Linked DNA regions of Amycolatopsis sp. NBC_01480. The protein of the gene in region 1 interacts with the protein of each later gene in a pairwise test. Links are inferred from orthologs where the notes say so. Each region holds a gene or a part of one and is shown on either strand. Other genes may lie near its edges. The genes, in order: sufU and OG371_RS24860.

Region 1 (6,026 bases):
GATGAAGGTCCAGGCCAGGCTCGAATTCTCCAGGGCGGACTCGACCGCGAGGTGGGCCTGGGCGATCGGGTTGCGCGCGGCGTCCGGGTGCAGGACCGCGCCGGACGACAGCAGCACCACGTGCCGGACGCCGGCGGATTCGGCCGCCGTCACGAAACCGTCGATGCCTTCCGGCTTGGCGTAAAGGAAAACGCGCTGCGCGCCGTCGAGGGCGGCGGGCAGGGTTTCGGGTTTCTCCAGATCGGCCGTGACGACTTCCGCTCCCGGCGGGAAGCCCGCGGGGAGCGGCTCCCGGCTCGTCAGCCGCATCTTCTCCCCCGCCGAACTCAACCCCGCCGCGACATGGCGACCGACATTGCCGCGGGCTCCGAACACCACTGTGACCATGGCTGGAGCGTATTCGTGGAGCTTACTCGCCGTAAGTACCTACCTTCGGGTAAGCTCCGAATGTGGAGGTAGGTTCGCAGGCCGGGCGTAATGCCTGGCAGGGCTTGAGTGACGCGTTCAACAGCGAGTGCCCGGCGCGCGAGGTCCTCGACCACATCACCGGACGCTGGGGCATGTTGATCCTGGCGGCGCTGGGCGAGGAGCCACAGCGCTTTTCCGAATTGCACGCGACCATCGGTGGGATCAGCGAGAAGATGCTGTCGCAAACGCTGCGCACCCTGGTGCGGGACGGCCTGGTCGAGCGCACGGTCGAGCACACCACGCCGCCGCGGGTCAGTTACGAGCTCACGTCGCTCGGCCAGGGCCTCACCAAGTCGCTGGAACAGTTCCTGGGCTGGATCCGGCAGCACACGATCGACGTCGTCGCCGCCCAGCACCGCCACGACCGGCAGCGCTGATGAGCTGACCGGCGGATGGCCGTCGCCCGGCGCCCGGTCGCGGACACCCTCCGGTCCACATCGGACTGAGACCTACTTCGGCGCCTGGAAACCGCCGATCTTCTCCTCCAGCAGTTCGGCCAGCCGCAGCGGGGTGCGGTCCTCGAACATCGGGCCGATGAGCTGCACCCCGACCGGCAGGCCGTCGGTGGACCGGCCGGTGGGGACGGCGGTGGCGGGCAGGCCGGGCATGGTGGCCAGGCCGGCCCAGATGAGCTGGTCGAAGTACGGGTACCCGACGCCGTCGATGTCGAGGTGCCGGGCCAGCGGATCGGGGTTGTGGTCGTGCGGGAACGCGGGCGTCGGCGTGATCGGGCACACCACGGCGTCGAACTCGGCGAACAGCTGCCGCCAGCCGTGACGGTGGAGTTCGCGGCGGTTGTTCGCCTCCATCCAATCGCGGTGGCTGGACACCATGGCGCGCAGCCGCGTGGTCTCCAGGCTCTGGTCGTCCGCGCTGAATCCGGCGACGCGGGCCCGCAGCTGCTCGAGCGTTTCGATGGGAAAGCGCGCAACAGAGCCGGAAATCAGCAGCTGCATGTAGAGCCTCGCGGCATCGGCCAGATCGGGCAGCAACGAACTTTGCCGCTCGACGCGAGCGCCGCCGTCGGCCAGCGCGTCCGCCACCCGGTTCACCCCCGCCCGTACGGCTGCTCCGGTCGGCATGAGCGGATGCTCCTCGATGACCAAGACCCGGAATTCGGACAGCCGCTCGTGGCGCGCGGGCGGCAGCTTCAGGTCGTACGCGAGGCCGCCCGTCAGCGGGTCCGGTCCGGCCATGACGTCGAGCAGCAGCGTGAGGTCGCGGGCCGAGCGCGCCATCGGGCCGACGACGGCGAGGTCGAGATCAACCGGCAAAGCCTGCTCACCCGGCGGAACCATGCCGCGGCTGGCCGCCAGCCCGAGCGTCGGCTTGTGTGCGTAGATGCCGCAGAAATGCGCGGGGGTGCGCAGCGAGCCCGCGATGTCGGAGCCGATGGACAGCGCGCCGAACCCGGACGCCAGCGCCGCCGTCGACCCGCCGGAGGATCCGCCCGACGTGCGCGCGGGATCCCACGGATTGGTGGTGGTGCCGTAGAGCTCGTTGAAACTCTGGATGTCCTGCAGTCCCAACGGAACGTTGGTCTTGCCGAGCACCACCGCGCCCGCGGCCTTGAGCCGCGAAACCTGCACCGCGTCCTCGTCCGGCATGAAATCCCGGTGCGGCGGCATGCCCCAGGCCGTGGGCAGCCCGGCGATGTTGTACGACTCCTTGACCGTCACCGGAACCCCGAGCAGCGGCCGGTCCTCCCCTCGCGCGCGGGCCTGGTCGGCCTCCCGCGCGGCGGCCCGCGCCCGGTCGAAGTCCGGCAGGCAGATCGCGTTGACCACCTTGTCCTCGCGCTCGATCCGGTCGATCGCCTCTTCGGTCAGTTCCACCGAGGTCACCGCACCGGCCCGCAAGGCGGTGATGAGTTCTTCGGCTGTGTGAAAGCTCCGTTCCATGGCTGCGAAGTTATCGAGCGGCCCCGGGAGGCACGAAATTCCCTTGTACACAACGGGAAGGTCGAACAGTCGTCTTCACCGTGGCAGCCCGCCGCAGGTCAGAGCGCCAAAATAAGCCGGCTCCAGCCCTGAAAGCCATGAAATGCCGCATCGGGCAATAGGATCGACGTCTCACTTCCCGGCCGAGCCGGGTCACGCGCCGCCGTATAGGTCGTTATACAACCACCGCGCGCAAAAAAGGCCACCCCGCACCGAAGCACGGGGTGGCCCTGGGAAAAGCGTGGCTCAGACGGTGAAGCCGAGCGCGCGCAGCTGCTCGCGGCCGTCGTCGGTGATCTTCTCCGGGCCCCACGGCGGCATCCAGACCCAGTTGATCCGGAAGTCGCTGACCAGGCCGCCGGAGGTGAGCGCCGCCGAGGTCTGGTCCTCGATCACGTCGGTCAGCGGGCAGGCCGCGGACGTCAGCGTCATGTCCAGCGTGACGGAGTTGTCGCCCTCCACGTGGATGTCGTAGACCAGGCCGAGGTCGACGACGTTGATGCCCAGCTCGGGGTCGACCACGTCGCGCATGGCCTCCTCGATGTCCTCGATCTTCGCCACGTCGGCCGGGACCGAGCCGGTCTGCTCCGGCAGGTCGGCGGCCGTGCGGCCTTCACGGTGCTCGGGGGCCTGGGCCGAAGCCGTTTCCGCGACCGTCTGGGTGTCTTCGCTCATGCCTTCTCAGCTCCTGTGGTGGTGCGGGCGACGGCGTCCTTGAACGCCATCCAGCCGAGCAGTGCGCACTTGACGCGGGCCGGGTACTTGGCGACGCCCGCGAAGGCGATCCCGTCCTCCAGCACGTCCTCGTCCGGCTCGACCTTGCCCTTGCCCTGCATCAGTTCCACGAAGGCGTCCATGGTGGTGAACGCCTCCTCCACGGTGTGCCCCACGACGAGGTCCGTCATGACGGACGTCGAGGCCTGGCTGATCGAGCAGCCCTGGCCCTCGTAGGAGATGTCGGCGACCTTGCCGCCGTCGACCTTCACCCGCAGCGTGACCTCGTCCCCGCAGGTCGGGTTGACCTGGAACGACTCCGCGTCGAACGGATCGCGCAGGCCGCGCCCGTGCGGGTTCTTGTAGTGGTCCAGGATGATCTCCTGGTACATGCTCTCCAGGTTCACTGGGCCACTCCGAAGAACTTCTGCGCCTCGCGAATCCCGTCGACGAGCGCGTCCACTTCGGACAGTGTGTTGTACAGGTAGAACGTCGCCCGCACGGTGGCGGGCACCCCGCACGCCCGGTGCAGCGGCCACGCGCAGTGGTGGCCGACGCGCACCGCGATGCCCAGGCTGTCGAGCACCTGGCCGGCGTCGTGCGGGTGCACGCCGTCGATCACGAACGACACCGTGCCGCCTCGGTCCGCCAGGTCGGTCGGCCCGACGATCCGGACGCCGTCGATGGCGCCGATCCCGGCCAGCGCCCGCTCGGTGAGCAGGTGCTCGTGCGCCGCGATGCGGTCCATGCCGATCGCCGACAGGTAGTCCACGGCCGCGCCGAGCCCGATGGCCTGCGAGGTCATCGGCACGCCCGCCTCGAACTTCTGCGGCGGCGGCGCGAACGTCGTCTTCTCCATCCGGACCAGCTCGATCATCGAGCCGCCGGTGAGGAACGGCGGCATCGCCTCGAGCAGCTCGGTGCGGCCGTACAGCACGCCGATGCCGGACGGCGCCAGCATCTTGTGCCCGGACCACACGGCGAAGTCGACACCCAGCGCGCCGAGGTCGACCGCGCCCTGGCCGTACAGCCCGTGCGGGACCGACTGGCAGGCGTCGAGCAGGGTCAGCGCGCCGACCTGCTTCGCCTTGGCCACCAGCAGTTCGACCGGGTTGATCGTGCCCAGCACGTTGGACTGGTGCGCGAACGCCACCAGCTTCGTGCGCGGCGTGATCAGCTCGTCGATGTCCGACAGGTCGAGCCGGCCCTCGGGGGTCACCTTGAACCACTTCAGCGTCGCCCCGGTTCGCTGGCACAACTGCTGCCAGGGCACCAGGTTCGCGTGGTGCTCCATCTCGGTGATGACGATCTCGTCACCGGGGCCGACCGCGAACCGCGCGGCCGCGCTTTCCGGGTCGGTGGCCGCGTTGCTCATCGCGTACGCCACCAGGTTGATGCCCTCGGTGGCGTTCTTGGTGAACACCAGCTCCTCCGGGGAGGTCCCGGTGAACTCCGCGATCCGGGCCCGGGCGGACTCGTACGCGTCGGTCGCCTCCTCGGCGAGCTGGTGGGCCCCGCGGTGCACCGCGGCGTTCGAGGTCTCGAGGAACCGCCGCTCGGCGTCGAGCACCTGCGTCGGCCGCTGTGAGGTCGCGCCGGAGTCCAGGTACACCAAGGGTTTCCCGTCGCGCACGGTGCGGGACAGGATGGGGAAGTCGGCGCGCAGCGCCGCCACGTCAAGGGGAACAGAGTTGGTCGGGCTGTTCGAAGCCGTGGTGGTCATCGAGCCAACTCCTCTCTCGGTGTAGTCGGGAACTTCGGTGATACGAACGTCAGACGGCGGCTTCGGTCTTGCCGACGTACTTCACGTAGCCGTTCTCCTCCAGCTCGTCGGCCAGCTCCTTGCCGCCCGACTCGACGATCTTGCCGCCGGCGAAGACGTGTACGAAGTCCGGCGTGATGTGCCGCAGGATCCGGGTGTAGTGCGTGATCAGCATGACGCCGACCTCGCTGGAGGCCTTGTACTGGTTGACGCCCTCGGAGACGACGCGCAGCGCGTCCACGTCGAGGCCCGAGTCGGTCTCGTCGAGGATGGCGAACTTCGGCTTGAGCAGCGACAGCTGGAGGATCTCGTGGCGCTTCTTCTCGCCGCCGGAGAAGCCCTCGTTGACCGAGCGCTCGGCGAACTCCTGCGAGATCTCGAGCTTGCCCATCTCCTCCTTGACCTCCTTGACCCAGTGGCGCAGCTTGGGGGCCTCGCCACGGACCGCGGTGACCGCGGTGCGGAGGAAGTTGGACATCGACACGCCGGGCACCTCGACCGGGTACTGCATGGCGAGGAACAGGCCGGCGCGGGCGCGCTCGTCCACGCTCATCTCGAGCACGTTCTCGCCGTCCAGCAGCACCTCACCGGAGGTCACCCGGTACTTCGGGTGGCCGGCGATCGCGTACGACAGGGTGGACTTGCCGGAGCCGTTGGGGCCCATGATCGCGTGGGTCTCGCCCGACTTGATGGTCAGGTTCACGCCCTTGAGGATCTCCTTGGCGCCCTCGTCGGTCTCGACCGAGGCGTGCAGGTCCTTGATTTCCAGGGTAGCCATTCTTCGTTTCCTAAAAGTCTGCGGTGGACGGCGTCAGGCGCCAACGGCTTCGAGCTCGGCCTCGATCGCGGCTTCGAGGCGCTCGCGCACCTCGGGGACGTCGATCTTCACCAGGATCTCGTGGAAGAACCCGCGCACGACCAAGCGCCGGGCGGCTTCTTCGGCGATCCCGCGCGACTGGAGGTAGAACAACTGCTCGTCGTCGAACCTTCCCGTCGCGCTCGCGTGGCCGGCGCCTTCGATCTCGCCGGTCTCGATCTCCAGGTTCGGCACGGAGTCCGCGCGCGCGCCCGGGGTGAGCACCAGGTTGCGGTTGAACTCGTAGGTGTCGGTGGCCTCGGCGGCCGCGCGGATCAGCACGTCG
Region 2 (5,805 bases), 1.4 Mb from region 1 along the record:
ACGCCGCTTACCTGCGTATCGACAAAATCGCTCGCTCACTCCAGACCGGCAGCGAGAAACGCACGCTCGATCAGCTCCGTACCGATGTTGCACTCGACCTGTTGCTCACTGGGAAGGGCGGAGCCGGCGAACGGACGGAGGTCTATCTCTACGTCGACCTGCAGACCTACCTCGGCCTGAACGACAGCCCTGCCGAGCTGGCGGACCACGGGCACGTCCCGGCCGCGGTCGCCCGCCACATCGCGACCGGGCCGGACACGACATTGCGACGACTCATCACCGACCCGCTCAACGGACAGGTCATCGAGGTCGGCAAGTTCCGATACCGGCCGAGCGTCGACGTCAGCGAGTTCACACGAATCAGAGACCGCGAGTGCCGTCACCCCGGCTGTCCACGGCCGGTGCAGGGATGCGCGACGGAGAACACTGCAACCGAATCCGCCAAGCCTGGACCCGGTACCGACAGCACGTTGAGCTATTGCCTTCGGCACCGGCGTCTCAAGGACCGCGTCGATTGGGAGTACAAGGTGCGCGCCGATGGAACGCTCATGGTCGCCACCCCAACCGGGCTGAGAGCGGAGAGCATTCCGACGCCACTACACGAGCCGCGACCCAGCTCCGAACAGCTCGGTGAGACGAGGCTGGGCGCCTGAGAACCCAGCTGGTCAATCAGCTCGTGCTGGAGATCTTCGCGCTGCCCAGCACGAGGTCGCCAGCCTCGCTGTCAGGCCGATAGAGGACGACGATCTGGCCCGGGGCGACGCCGCGCAACGGTTCGCGCAGCTGCATGCTGACCCGCTCGCCGTCAGCCTCCGCGACCGCCTCGGCAATGCCCCCGTGCGCTCGCACCTGGACGACGCACTCAGTGGGGCCGTCGAGTGCCTGTCCACTGGGCCAAATCGCACGGTCGGCTTCAATCGCGTCGATGCCGAGCCCAGCGGACGAGCCGACCTTCACCGTGCCCGAAACCGGTTCGAGCGAAAGGACATACCGCGGACGCCCATCAGACGCCGGGGCTTCGATCCCCAGCCCCTTGCGCTGTCCGACTGTGAAGCCGTGCACACCGGTGTGCTGTCCCAGCACGGCACCGGTCTCAGCGTCAACCAGCTCACCGGGCCGTTGCCCGAGCCGGTTCTCGAGGAACTTCTGCGTGTCGCCGTCGGGGATGAAGCAGATGTCGTGGCTGTCCGGCTTGTTCGCCACGGAAAGCCCACGCTGCTCAGCCTCCGCTCGCACCTCGGACTTCCACGAATCGCCGAGGGGGAACATGGCGTGGCTGAGCTGCTCCGGGGTCAGCGAGGCCAGCACGTACGACTGGTCCTTGCCCTCGTCCGCGCTGCGCCGAAGTTTCGGTTCGCCGTCCACAACGGCAAGGCGGGCGTAATGGCCGGTCGCTACTGCATCGAAGCCGAGCGCCATCGCCTTCTCCAGCAGCGCCTCGAACTTGATCTTTTCGTTGCACGTGACGCAGGGGTTCGGGGTGCGGCCGGCGGCGTACTCGCCGACGAAGGTCTCGACGACCTCTTCGGTGAAGCGCTCGGCGAAGTCCCAGATGTAGAAGGGAATGCCCATGATGTCGGCCGCGCGGCGGGCATCATGCGAATCCTCGATAGTGCAGCACCCACGCGAACCAGTCCGCAGCGTGCCCGGTTTGGCGGACAGAGCCAGGTGCACGCCAACGACCTCGTGGCCGGCGTCGACCGCACGCGCGGCTGCGACAGCCGAATCCACTCCTCCGCTCATCGCGGCCAGTACCCGCATTGCTTACACCTCTTGCTTCTGGGTCTGCTTACGCATACCGGCGAGTCCCGCTTGCCGGGCTCGCGCAACGACTCCGCCGATCTCGCGCGCAAGCGCCGTCACATCATCCAGTGTCGACGTGTGGCCAAGCGAAAATCGGAGGGATCCCCGCGCCGCAGCCGCGTCGGCACCCATGGCGAGCAGCACGTGGCTGGGCTGGGCGACGCCGGCGGTGCACGCGGAGCCGGTGGAACATTCGATTCCCTTGGCGTCCAGCAACATCAGGAGACTGTCGCCGGCGGAGCCGGGGAAGGTGAAGTGGGCGTGCCCGGGCAACCGGTCACCGGAACCGCCATTGAGGATGGCGTCCGGCACCTCACGGAGGACGGCGTCGATCAGCTCGTCGCGAAGCTTCTCGACACGCGCCGCGTACTCTTCGCGGGCTTCGACGCTTGCTCGGACTGCCACGGCGAAGCTGACGATCGCCGGGACGTCGAGGGTGCCCGAGCGAACGCTCCGTTCCTGGCCGCCTCCGTGGAGCACCGGCACGCACGCCGTGTCGCGGCCGAGAAGGAGCGCGCCCACGCCGTACGGTCCACCGAGCTTGTGGCCGGTGAGGGTCAACGCGGCCGCGCCGCTCTCTGCGAAGTCGACGGGAATGGCGCCGACCGCTTGGACTGCATCGGTGTGCAGCGGGATGCCGAACTCGGCGCATACGCTGGCCAGTTCGGCGATGGGGCTGATGGTGCCGACTTCGTTGTTGGCCCACATCACCGTCGCGAGGGCGACTGTCTCGGGCGCCGATCCGATGGCGGCGCGGAGGGTGTCCGGCGAGACCCGGCCCTGGGCATCGACCTCAAGCCAGGTGATCTCGGCGCCGCACTCGGCCTCAAGCCACTCGACGGTGTCCAGGACGGCGTGGTGCTCGACGGCGCCGCACAGGATTCGGCGGCGCTCAGGCTGCTCGTTGTGACGGGCCCAGAAGATTCCCTTGACCGCCAGGTTGTCACTCTCTGTGCCGCCACCGGTGAAGATCACCTCGGAGGGACGGGCACCGAGAGCGGCGGCTATGACTTCCCGGGACTCTTCGACCACGCGGCGCGCTCGGCGTCCCGAGGAATGCAACGCAGAGGCATTGCCCACGGTGGACAATGCCTCGGTCATCGCCGCCACGGCTTCGGGCAACATCGGGGTGGTCGCCGCATGGTCGAGATAGGTCATCGCCCCCTCAGGGTAGTCCGCTCCAGCCGGTGACGAAGCCCACCCTGGTCGCCGAAGTGGCCTGTCACACCTTCCGCGGCCAGCGGCTGGTCAGGCGAACTCCCAGCGAGGTGAGCAGGACGAGAGCGGCGCCGAGGATCGCCATCGCCGCTGAGGGGTGGACGGCCGACGCGACCATGGCGAGGAGCACGCCGCCGAGGCCGATCAGGAGGGCCGAGCCGACCCAGTCCGCGAGCTGCATGGCCGAGGTGTTGAAACCGCGTTCGCCGTCGGGCGAGTACCTGAGCAGCAGGACGGAGATGGCCGGCATCGCGATGCCCATGCCGGCACCACCGACCGCGCAGATCACGAACGCGAGCCAGGCCGGGAACCAGGGCTGCGACACCAGCACGAACCCGGCCAGGCTCACGGCGACCAAGGCGAAACCGGTGCGCAAGGACGCTTCGCGGGACCAGTCGAGGAATCGGCCCTGCAGCGCCGAGCCCGCTGACCAGCCCAACGCGGTAATCGTCAAGGGCAGGCCGGCCATGGCAGGGCCGTAGCCGTGGACGGCGCTCATGGTGAGGGGCAGGTAGGCCTCCATTCCTGCGTAGGCGCCGGAAAGCAGGGCTCGGGAGGCAATGACGGTCGGCAGGCCCGGGCGGGCGGTCAGAGTGCCGGTGGGGAGGAGCTTCCTCAAGGCAGCGGCTAAGGCGACAAGGCCCGCGGCGCCGTACGCGATGGCGGCCGGTGACGGGTGTTGGGCGGCCCAGCTCAGGGCGGCGACACCCAGCGCGGCGACCACGGCGGGGATCACGCCTGCACGGCGGGCTGTGGCCGTCGGCGCGTGCGTGGGCAGGCGGCGGGCCACGACGACGAGCAGGGCCACGCCGATCGCGACCAGCGGGATCAGGCCGAGGAACACCCACCGCCAGCCGATACTGACGGTGATCAGGCCCGCGACGGACGGGCCGACCACAGCGGGCAGGACCCAGGCTGCGGCGTTGGCGGCGTAGATGACCGGACGTTCACGGTCGGTGAACGTCGCGGCGATCAGGAGCGACACGGCGACCAGCAGGAAACCGGAGCCGAGGCCTTGCAGCGCGCGGCCGGCCAGCAGCATGGGCATCCCGTCGGCCGTGCCGGCGACGAGCAAGCCGGCGGCGAAAAGCACCGGCCCGGCGATCAGGGCAGGAGCCGGGCCGCGGCGGTCGCCCATGCGGCCGGACAGCACCGTCGCCACCACGCTGGCGATCAGGAACGTGGTGAACGGCCACGAGTAGAGCGCGAGGCCGTGCAGATCCGCGACGAGAGTGGGCATCGCGGTAGCGACACCCATGTTCTCGAACGCGACCAGCGTGACCACCAAGAGCAGGCCGATTGTGGTGAGCCGATGCTCGCGGCTCCACAGGACGCTTCTTCGGGGCGGGGCGGCGGCCGTCTGGGTCATGATCGCCAGCGTGCAACCTCCAGCGCGGTGAAGGTCAATACGCCGGATCGACTATCGGGCGGGGGATCCGGGTTGTGGGGTGGGCAGGCACTGCATCGTGGAATTGGGCAGCGGTGGGGTGAGTGTTGGCCGCCCGGTGTGGTCTGTGCCGTTGGCCTTGGGGTGGTGGGCGGGCGCGCGGATGGGCTCGGCGGTATGACACAGCGGGTGCGGCAGGGATTGAGGGGACAGCAGGTTTGAGGTTCCCCCCGAACAGTGGACAGGTCTTCAAGCAGCTTTCGCTGCGCCTGTCAGGGACTGTTCGTAGCACACAGGATTGAGCATCCCGATAGCCGAGTGACGCCTCTCATTGTTGTACCGACCGATCCACTTGTCAACTGCAGCAACAAGTTCTGCCTTGACTGTGAACGTGTGGCGGTAAAAGTACTCGTGCTTGAACGTTGACCAGAACGATTCCGCGGGGCTGTTGTCCCAGCAGATACCGGTCTCACCCATCGACCGTTTCAACCCGTACCGGTCGCAGGCTCGCGCCGTCAACCCGGCCGTGAATTCCCCACCGCGATCGGAATGCAGCACTGTGCCGGCGACACCGCGGCTGCGGCAGGCCACCGCCGCGTCGATGGCCTCACAGACCATGTCAGCACCGATATGGTCGGCGACGATGTGCCCGAGCACGCGGCGGGAATGCCCGTCGCGGATCGCGCACAAGTACAGATCACCCTCACCGCAGGTGAGGTAGGTGATGTCGGTCAGCCAGACCGCGTCGAGCTTGCCCTGGTCGAAGTTGCGTCGCACCAGATCCGGCGGAAACGACGCCGCCGGGTCAACCACCGTGGTGCGGACTTTGAAGGTGCGGGGACTGATGCCCTCGATCCCGATTCCGGCCATGATTGCCGCGACGGTTTTCTCGTTCACTGTTTCACCGCGTGCCCGTAGTTCGGCGGTGATCCGCGGGGACCCGTAGGTACCGTCGGACTCGGTGTGTACGTCGAGGATCTTCACCGCCAGATCAGCGCGGCGCTGCCGCCGGGGCGTCAACATCGTTGCTGCGGAACGTTTCATGTACGCGTAGTAGCCGGACGTCGAGACACCGAGCAGCCGCGCCATGCGCAGGACAGAGAACCGTGTGCCCTCGGGTGGTGTGGAGCCGGCGGGCTCGTCGGGGCCGGCGTACTTCGCCATCAGATCGAACCTCGCGGGTTCTTCTGCATCGCGGCAAAGTACGCCGACGCTTTTACCAAGAACGCGTTGTCCTTCTCCAGCTCGGCCACCTGCCTGCGCAATCGCAGCAGTTCGGCTTGCTCTGCAGCTTCCAGGGGTTTCTCGCCGTGGACCCCGGCGGCGGCGATCCTCCGCCGTTCGTCTTTGACCCAGACACTGAACATCCCCGGATCGATCCCCAGCTCACGGGCAAC

The links.
Region 2: the proteins of sufU (region 1) and OG371_RS24860 interact in binary tests that used the Escherichia coli proteins (3 or more experiments, as listed by UniProt). The link is inferred for Amycolatopsis sp. NBC_01480 from one-to-one orthologs.

The regions. Positions count from the first base shown.
Region 1 is NZ_CP109442.1:6,604,595-6,610,620, reverse strand. The notes cover bases 1,805-4,804. They hold sufU (Fe-S cluster assembly sulfur transfer protein SufU), read right to left. Parts: upstream 3,530-4,804; coding sequence 3,080-3,529; downstream 1,805-3,079. Other genes in these bases: OG371_RS31575 (cysteine desulfurase), read right to left, coding at 3,526-4,804; OG371_RS31585 (metal-sulfur cluster assembly factor), read right to left, coding at 2,655-3,083; OG371_RS31590 (amidase), read right to left, coding at 1,805-2,369. In the rest of the region: OG371_RS31600 (NAD(P)H-binding protein), read right to left, coding at 1-387; OG371_RS31595 (winged helix-turn-helix transcriptional regulator), read left to right, coding at 450-845; more of OG371_RS31590, read right to left, coding at 918-1,804; more of OG371_RS31575, read right to left, coding at 4,805-4,845; Fe-S cluster assembly ATPase SufC, read right to left, coding at 4,895-5,662; Fe-S cluster assembly protein SufD, read right to left, coding at 5,696-6,026. UniProt on the Escherichia coli protein: A scaffold on which IscS assembles Fe-S clusters. Exists as 2 interconverting forms, a structured (S) and disordered (D) form. The D-state is the preferred substrate for IscS.
Region 2 is NZ_CP109442.1:5,182,422-5,188,226, reverse strand. What follows is about bases 864-3,642. They hold OG371_RS24860 (cysteine desulfurase family protein), read right to left. Parts: upstream 2,962-3,642; coding sequence 1,765-2,961; downstream 864-1,764. Other genes in these bases: OG371_RS24855 (MFS transporter), read right to left, coding at 3,026-3,642; mnmA (tRNA 2-thiouridine(34) synthase MnmA), read right to left, coding at 864-1,761. Also shown: OG371_RS24870 (DUF222 domain-containing protein), read left to right, coding at 1-653; more of mnmA, read right to left, coding at 670-863; more of OG371_RS24855, read right to left, coding at 3,643-4,390; OG371_RS24850 (IS3 family transposase), read right to left, coding at 4,658-5,572; OG371_RS24845 (transposase), read right to left, coding at 5,572-5,805. UniProt on the Escherichia coli protein: Master enzyme that delivers sulfur to a number of partners involved in Fe-S cluster assembly, tRNA modification or cofactor biosynthesis. Catalyzes the removal of elemental sulfur from cysteine to produce alanine.